2 regions of the Caldalkalibacillus salinus genome follow, and region 2 is predicted to be linked to the other one. Evidence: riboswitches for the same ligand, from Rfam matches in the RefSeq annotation. Region 2 holds a riboswitch; the other holds the start of a gene.

Region 1 (4,434 bases), 430 kb from region 2:
GATCACGATTATCCAGTACTCATTTACCGCTTACATTTTTCTAAAAATTCAAAAAGTGGTGGTCGTGTAGGGTGGCTTCATAATGAGTCAACTTGTGCGACGAGGAAGAAACGAGGTTTCTTCATAACAAACAAAGGAAAGGATGTTTGACATGTTCAATGAGAAAGGAGCGTTTGACTTATGAGTACGGGAATGTTGGCTTTCTTATCACTTCTACCGATTTTAGTGGTGGCTATTTTTCTTGTCGGGCTCAGGTGGCCGGCAAGTAAAGCGATGCCGATTTCATATGTGGTCGCTGTTTTACTTGCCCTTTTTGTATGGCAAGTACCCGGGGCGAATGTAGCTGCCGCTTCAATCAATGGTCTCGTGGTAGCTGGTACTTTACTGTACATTATCTTCGGGGCTATATTACTCCTGAATACATTGCAGGAAAGCGGCGGTCTTAAAACCATCCGCCGAGGGTTTACCGATATCTCACCAGACCGGCGTATACAAGTCATTATTATTGCTTGGTTGTTCGGTTCTTTCATTGAAGGGTCGGCTGGGTTCGGGACGCCGGCAGCGGTAGCGGTCCCATTACTGGTCGGGTTAGGATTCCCAGCCATGGCCGCTGTCGTTTCAGGCATGTTAATCCAAAGTACACCGGTGTCATTTGGTGCTGTAGGAACTCCGATTCTAGTCGGTGTCCAATCGGGGTTAGACCAAGCCGGGATTACAGACAACCTACTCGTCTTAGTGACGGATATCGGAGCAAAAGTGGCCCTGCTTCATATGGTGGTCGGCACCTTGGTCCCCTTAATTGTCGTCGCCTTCATGACGAGATTTTTTGGCAAAAATAAGTCTTTCTCAGAAGGGGTTAAGGTGTGGAAATTTGCCTTGTTTGCTGCCTTTGCGATGACCCTTCCTTATCTCATTGTGGCTAACGTCTTAGGTCCTGAATTTCCTTCCCTGGTCGGTGGTTTAGTGGGGCTCTTAATCGTCGTGACGGCTGCTAAAAAAGGTTTCCTCATGCCATCGAAAGAGGAAGCGTGGGACTTCGAAGCGAGATCGAAGTGGGACCCCGAATGGACGGGAAGTATTGAAATTAAAGATATTGCTCATAAAAGCGGGCACATGAGTATGGTTCGAGCGTGGTCCCCTTATATCCTTGTAGGGTTGTTTCTCGTGTTAACCAGATTAGAATCCCTTCCGTTTTTAGAGTGGATGCAGGCTTGGACGGTGTCTATCCCCAACATGTTTGGGACAGAGATTAGTGCCAGTTTTCAACCACTATACTTACCGGGGACGATTTTTGTGATCGTATCACTCATCACCTACTTTGTTCACGGTATGAGTGTAAGCGCATACAAGAAAGCGTGGGCTCAATCCGGTCAAACGATGATTGCAGCGTCCACAGCCCTTATATTTACCGTCCCCATGGTGCAAGTGTTCTTAAATTCTGGTGGGGGTGCAGCAGGCTTTGAGGGCATGCCGATTGAGCTGGCCAACGGTGTGGCCGCTCTGGCCGGTGAATACTGGCCTCTGTTCTCATCCTTTATCGGAGGCTTGGGCGCCTTTATAGCAGGGAGTAACACCATCAGTAATATGATGTTTTCACTCTTTCAGTATGACGTTGGTTCTCAGATTGGGGTAGACCCGACATGGATTGTGGCGCTTCAAGCGGTTGGGGGTGCAGCAGGAAACATGATCTGTGTGCATAATGTTGTCGCAGCGTCGGCCGTTGTCGGCTTAGTGGGTAAGGAAGGCGCCGTTATTAGAAAAACGTTAATCGCGTTCCTCTATTATGCACTGATGGCCGGTTCGATCGGGTACGCCATCGTCTGGTATGCACAAAAAGGTTTATTCAATATTGGGTCCGGCATCGCTGTAGCCATGGCCATCGTTGCTATCTATATCATAGCGACTAATCATAAAAGAGTTTAGCAGATGTAGGAGGATAAGATTAGGGCGCATACGAGTAGAGGGTGAGGCTCATCAGTATCTATCAAACAAAAATATTAAATTATTGATTGACAAACCAAGCCTTACTCCCATAGTATAAATTGAGTGAAGAAAAAAGAATACGAGCGGATGATAACTGTGGGAGAGTACGAGTGGACGGCTAGTGTTGCCCATTCGTCGCCGAAGGAGCAAATCTCTAAAAGATAAGAGATGAATCTCTCAGGTCAACAGACTACAGTTGGACGCAGCTCTGGAGAGTGCTTGTGAACAGTTTAATGAGCTGACTCGCAAGCCACCCAAGGGGTAGGCCTTTTACGATGGTTTGTCAATGATCATGGTTCACATATAGCAGATGATGTGAGACCATATAAAAGGCTAAACTTTCAGGTCAAAGGACAGAGAAAAGGGTTCATGAATGTGATGATGACACCTTTTTTTCTGTCCTTTTTTGCGCTTTTATTTAATATCAAAATCATACCGTTGTGAAAACAGAGGTTTTATCTAGTGGTGGTGTCCGACTTAACAAATTTTCTTTGAAGGTTGCGATAACACGATAATCATTCAACAGCTGAGGAGGTTTGTACCATGGTTTGGGATGTATTGAATGTGATAGGAACGATCGCTTTTGCTATGAGTGGCGCACTTGTAGCCATGGAGGAAAAGTATGACATTGTGGGCATTTATATTTTAGGGTTTATCACCTCCTTTGGTGGAGGCGCCATTAGGAATTTATTTATCGGGATTCCGATTACAGAGTTATGGCAGCAAACAACCCTATTTACCATCGCAATAATCACAGTCACTGTTATTTTTGTTCTACCGCGTCATATTATGGGCCATTTACGCAAATGGCATATTCTTGATGCTGTCGGATTATCTGCCTTTGCTATTCAGGGGGCTATGCACGCCTTAGCGATAGAGCTCCCGTTAGTAGCCATTATGTTTGCAGCCGCTATTACAGGTGCGGGTGGGGGGATCCTGCGTGATGTTCTTGCCCAGCGTAAGCCTTTTGTACTGAAACAAGATATTTACGTGTTATGGGCTGTCTTAGCTGGTTTCGTTATTGGCATGGGTTGGGCCACTGCACCTTATCAGTTGTATCTCTTGTTCGGATTCATCGTCTGCTTAAGATTAGTATCCGTTAAGCACCAGTGGGCACTCCCCACACGAGCCGTTTAACGGCTATAACAGAGGCTAGAGTACAATTGACCACGTCACCGTCTAAGAGTCATTAATCAGAAAGGATAGCAGAATAAACATCAATATATATTTGATTTGGATATGTTTCTCGGAAGGAGTTGTAACCCTTTTATCGAACATATCTATATAACTCATTAATCAGTTTTATATCTGAACGGAAAGTGGGGCAAGACAGCGTCACGATCCGTTCTCATCTGTTTATCTTTTTGTGCTTTTATGTTTCATACAACATGTTCGGTATAAAAGGTGGCGTATAACAGTGAAAGGTCCCTATCCAGAAATACAGGCCGTGATCGCTTATATCCATGAGCAGATACACGAGCCGCTTGCCCTTCAGGATTTAGCTAAGTATGCGGGCTACAGTCCGTACCATTTTTCACGTATCTTCAAAGAGCAAATCGGCTTGTCTCCGCTATATTACGTGTCCGCCTTACGTTTACAAAAAGCGAAAGATTTACTTCTACAAACCAACCTGAGTGTACGGGATATTGGACTAGAGATTGGGCAACAAAGCTTAGGTACATTTACCACTCGTTTTACGGATAGAGTGGGTGTATCACCTGCACACTTCAGACAGTCCCAATTACAGACGGATCAACAACTACGTTCTCTACAAAATCTCACCAGATGGCATGCGCAAAAGCCCCATCATGATCCCACGATTGAAGGGACGATTCATACGGAGACGCCTTTTAAGGGGATAGTATTTGTTGGATTGTTTGCTAAGCCCATTCCGGAAGGGTTACCTTTGTATGGCACCATCGTTTCTTCTGAAGGCCACTTTGTGCTTCCTCATGTCCAACCAGGAACTTACTACTTGATGGCCACCTCAGTCAGTTGGGGGATGCACGCCAAGGATATCCTGCTCCCTCATCAGACACTGAGAGGACGTTCAAGATCACCGATTACGGTTAAACCTACGGGTAAGGTCCCACATCAGAACGTCACCCTTCATCCACCAAGATTAGGAGACCCCCCCATCTTAATATCACTGCCACTACTTATGTCTAGATTTCTAAGTCGGTTTAACCATGGACAGCAAATATAATTTTATATGGAAAAGTTTATCTACTTGAAAATTAAACATAGGCGCTTAAGCTTTAGGATAATTTAACCCTAGCTTGTACGCTTGTGTTAATAGGTCTTCAATGTGCTCCTGTGTCGGATGTATCGTTTGGTAAAACAATTCAAACTTTGAACTTTTAATACCGACATAATCTGCTAAGCCAACATTAAAATAATGTGTCATCATGTCATCGTAATGACGTTTCGTAAATCGCTCTACAGGCGCGC
Region 2 (4,434 bases):
CATAATTGATAATGTGGTTGCAGAACTGCAAGTTAATGCCCTCTCCACCAGCCTCAGTGGCGATCAGGACTTGAGCTCTTTGCTGGAATAATTCTGTCATCCAATCTTTTTTATTACGTTTGAATCCCCCTCTGAATGGGACAGACGTAATGCCATTTTCATATAGGACTCTTTGTAAATAGTCCTGCGTCGCACGATAACCAGTGAAAACAATGACTTTATCGTCAATCTGCTTAATCAATTCCATCATTTTTTCAGCCTTAGAGTGTGTATTGATGGCTTTAATCAAGCTCATTAAGTCCCATATTTTTTGTCTCATGGGTGAGTCTGGCGCACTCTTCTGATACATTTGATAGAGCGTGAGGAACGTGGCTTCGCGACTGCTACAAATTTCCCTTTGTAACGTAATTAAAGAAAAGGCGTTGCTAGCCCCGTTAGTTTGTTTATATTTTTCTCGTACAAACGAGGTCACTGCATTGTAAAGTTTACGTTCAGGCTCAGATAAGTCGAGCTGGATATTATTCACATAGCGTTTCGTGAAGGCAATGTCCCCATCCTTACGCATGTTGCGAATCATGACTTTTTCCAACAGGGCATGCAGTTGCTCGTTGTTCTTAGACTCTCTTTTACCTTTGACATAGTTTTTACTGAAGGAAGCTGTGTTCCCCAATATGCCTGGGCGAAGTAGAGAGACGAGATTAAATAGCTCTTGTATCTCGTTCTGTACCGGCGTGGCCGTTAAGAGTAAGCAATATTTCTTTTTCAATTGGTTCATGAATTCGTAGTTTTTAGATTTGCTATTCTTTAATTTATGAGCTTCATCCACGATGATCATGTCGTAGTCCTGCTCTAGTACATGATCGCGATGCGGAGGTCGCTTAGCCGTATCCATTGAAGCCACTAGAATGTCGTACTGCTTCCACATGTATTCTTTTTTTTGTGCCATAGCTGGGATGGCAAACTTTTGTGTCAGCTCCCTTGTCCACTGTATGACCAGTGAGGCAGGGACTAAGATTAAGGCTTTCTTTACGAGTCCACGCACCATATACTCTTTTAAGATCAGGCCAGCCTCTATCGTTTTTCCGAGTCCTACTTCATCGGCCAATATTGCTTTGCCATGCATGTCCGTGATCACTTTTTTAGCCGCTTCAACCTGATGGGGGAACGGCTCTAACTGAGGGAGATGACGAAGACATTCGAGCGTGTCGAAATCCGAGATCATTAAGCTTTTTTCTGCCTGTAAAGCGAGATCAAATAACGCTTGTTTATCCCAGGGGCCATCGTTTTTTATTTTATGCTGCATTTCAGGTAACCACTCGTGATTAAAATGCACTGGAATATTCACGCTAACACACCCTTTATTCAAAGTTTTTGTCTTCTGTTCGGCCTGGGCTTCATGCGCTTAAAAAGAAGTGGAAATCGCAAGAGAATAATGATAGGATAGAACTGTGAAAAATTTGACGTTTAATGTCTAGTATGGTCAAGAAAAGTAAATTGAATACGGGCGAATGATTGTAAGGGGAGAGACTGCGAAAGGCCATCCATACCTTATCGTAGCGCCGAAGGAGCAAGCCCTCATAAGGGGTGAATCTCTCAGGCAAAAAGACTCTTACAGGACGCACCTCTGGAGAGCGCCTCCTTAAAGAGGCCACCAAAGGGGAAACCCTACTGTTGACAGTCATTGCTTCATAGGGGTAACTCTCAGGTACAACGGACAGAGTATACACTTGGATACAATGTATACGTCTGTCCTTTTCTTTTGTCTTGATTTTGACCATTAAAAAGCTAAGTGAATACATATATTCATCCTATTTGGAGGTGTAAGAATGGCAGAATTAAAGCGTACTCCTCTGTATCCGGTTTATGAAACATACGGGGCCAAAACGGTTGACTTTGGCGGCTGGGAGCTACCTGTACAGTTTTCTAGTATCAAGGAAGAACACCATGCTGTCCGTACAACAGCAGGGTTGTTTGACGTCTCGCACATGGGTGAGGTTGCAGTAAAAGGACCTGACGCTTTTAGCTACCTACAGAAGATGCTCACCAACGACGTGTCAAAACTCGTGGATGGTAAAGCACAGTACACGATTATGTGCTACCCAGACGGAGGGACAGTGGATGATCTCATTCTGTACAAAAAAGCAGACCATGATTACTTAATCGTCATCAACGCGGCGAATATTGACAAAGACGTTGAGTGGCTACAGAAGCATGTTGAAGGTGATGTGGAAGTAGAAGATGTCTCTCATCAATACGCACAGGTGGCCATGCAGGGTCCTGTAGCAGTAGACGTCTTACAACAGTTAACGGACGAAGACCTGAGCGCCATTACATTCTTTAAGTTCAAAGATCATGTTCAATTAGCCGATGTCAATGTTCTCATGTCACGTACCGGTTACACCGGTGAAGATGGGTTTGAAATTTACGTGGCACCGGAAGATGCGCCCCACCTATGGGAAGAGATTCTCAAAGCGGGTGAAGACAAAGGGGTTATCCCATGTGGTTTAGGGGCAAGAGATACGTTGCGTTTTGAAGCTAAACTACCGTTATATGGGCAAGAGATAACAGCCGATATCTCACCGATTGAAGCGGGACTCGGCTTCGCTGTCAAAACGAACAAATCGGAAGACTTTATCGGTAAGGATGTATTAAAAGAACAGAAAACGAATGGTGCACCAAGAAAACTAGTGGGTATTGAGATGATTGAACGTGGTATCCCTCGTCACGGTTACCCCGTGTACGTGGAAGATAATCAAATAGGAACAGTCACTTCAGGGACTCAATCTCCAACGCTGAAAAAAAACGTAGGCCATGCGCTCTTAGATCAAGCATACACAGAGATAGGGCAAGAAGTATCTGTGCATATTCGAAACAAACAAGTTAAGGCCCAAGTGGTACAGACACCATTTTATAAAAGACAGAAGTAACCTTTGAAACGGGTTACTGTCATGCTAATGACAGAAAGCCCTGAGCAAGCCATAGGTTAACCTTTTGCCACGGTGAGAGAGACCGTCGCAAGCAGACAAAGAGGAGGGGTTATGGATGAAGCATCGTTATCTACCAATGACAGACGTCGATCAACGAGAGATGTTAGAAGACATCGGCGTCTCTTCAATAGAAGACTTATTTGACGATATTCCTAAAGATATTCGTTACAACGGAGAAATGAATATATCCGCTTTAGATGAAACAGCATTGACACGTTATATGATGCAGCTCGCTAACAAGAATGCTGATACGTTGACGTTCACGTCCTTCTTAGGGGCAGGCGCCTATGATCATTACATCCCTAGTGTTGTGAATCATGTGATCTCCCGTTCAGAATTCTATACGGCTTATACGCCATATCAGCCGGAAATCAGCCAAGGGGAGCTTCAGGCCATATTCGAGTTCCAAACGATGATATGTGAGCTGACGGGCATGGACGTCGCCAACTCCTCTATGTACGATGGCCCAACGGCCTTAGCCGAAGCGGCAGCGATGGCCTCCGGGATCGGCAAGCAGAAAAAAATCGTCGTTTCTGAAGCTGTACACCCTGAAGCACGAGCGATCATCCACACTTCAGCTCAAGGTTTGGGCTTAGATGTAGTAGAAGTACCCGTTCGAGCTGGCGTAACGGACCTTGTTGCTCTAGATCAAGCGGCTGATGAAGAGACGGCAGCGGTTCTCGTTCAGTATCCGAATTTCTTTGGGCACCTAGAGGATCTAGCACAAGTAGAACGAATTGCCCATAAACACAAGGGATTAATGGTCGTCAGTGCTAATCCGCTAGCCTTGGGTACATTACAGCCCCCAGGTGCGTTCGGTGCGGACGTTGTGGTTGGCGATGCACAGCCGTTTGGCATCCCTACAGCATACGGTGGACCCCATTGCGGCTACTTCGCAGTGAGAAAGAAATTGATGCGTAAAATTCCGGGTCGTTTAGTGGGGCAAACGAAAGATGACACAGGTCAAAGAGGATTTGTATTAACGCTTCAAGCCCGTGAACAGCATATCCGCCGTGAAAAAGCGACTTCTAACATCTGCTCTAACCAGGCTTTAAACGCGATTGCAGCTTCGGTGGCCATGACAGCCTTAGGTAAAAATGGTGTGCAGGAAATGGCCATGCAAAACATCCAAAAAGCGCAGTACGCTAAAAAGCAATTGCAAGGCATTAACGGGGTGGAGATTCCTTATGATCAGCCATTTTTCAATGAGTTTGTCATTAAACTTAATCGATCAGTGGAAGATGTCAATCTCGCGCTACTTGATAAAAAAATGATAGGTGGCTACGACCTCGGTCGAGATTATCCAGATATGGAAAATCACATGCTGATTGCCGTAACGGAAATGAAAACGAAAAACATGATTGACCAATTTGTACAGGAATTGGAGGCGATCCTTCATGTCTAACAGCAATGAGAAGGCACTCATTTTTGAAATGAGTAAAGAAGG

The links. A riboswitch is a leader RNA that binds a small molecule or an ion and turns the genes downstream of it on or off. The one in region 2 is predicted to bind glycine.
Region 1: it holds a riboswitch for glycine, as region 2 does, so the genes downstream of both, JKM87_RS02470 (trimeric intracellular cation channel family protein) here and gcvT (glycine cleavage system aminomethyltransferase GcvT) in region 2, are expected to answer to the same signal.

What each region holds. Positions count from the first base shown of each region.
Region 1 covers NZ_JAERVL010000001.1:534,450-538,883, forward strand. Annotated here, with positions in the region: gene JKM87_RS02465 (L-lactate permease) at 181-1,923, shown strand; glycine riboswitch at 2,071-2,186, shown strand; glycine riboswitch at 2,190-2,342, shown strand; gene JKM87_RS02470 (trimeric intracellular cation channel family protein) at 2,527-3,120, shown strand; gene JKM87_RS02475 (helix-turn-helix domain-containing protein) at 3,401-4,189, shown strand; gene JKM87_RS02480 (NAD(P)H oxidoreductase) at 4,235-4,434, opposite strand, start outside.
Region 2 covers NZ_JAERVL010000001.1:100,483-104,916, forward strand. Annotated here, with positions in the region: gene JKM87_RS00435 (DEAD/DEAH box helicase) at 1-1,303, opposite strand, end outside; glycine riboswitch at 1,509-1,619, shown strand; glycine riboswitch at 1,623-1,720, shown strand; gene gcvT (glycine cleavage system aminomethyltransferase GcvT) at 1,827-2,927, shown strand; gene gcvPA (aminomethyl-transferring glycine dehydrogenase subunit GcvPA) at 3,043-4,392, shown strand; gene gcvPB (aminomethyl-transferring glycine dehydrogenase subunit GcvPB) at 4,385-4,434, shown strand, end outside.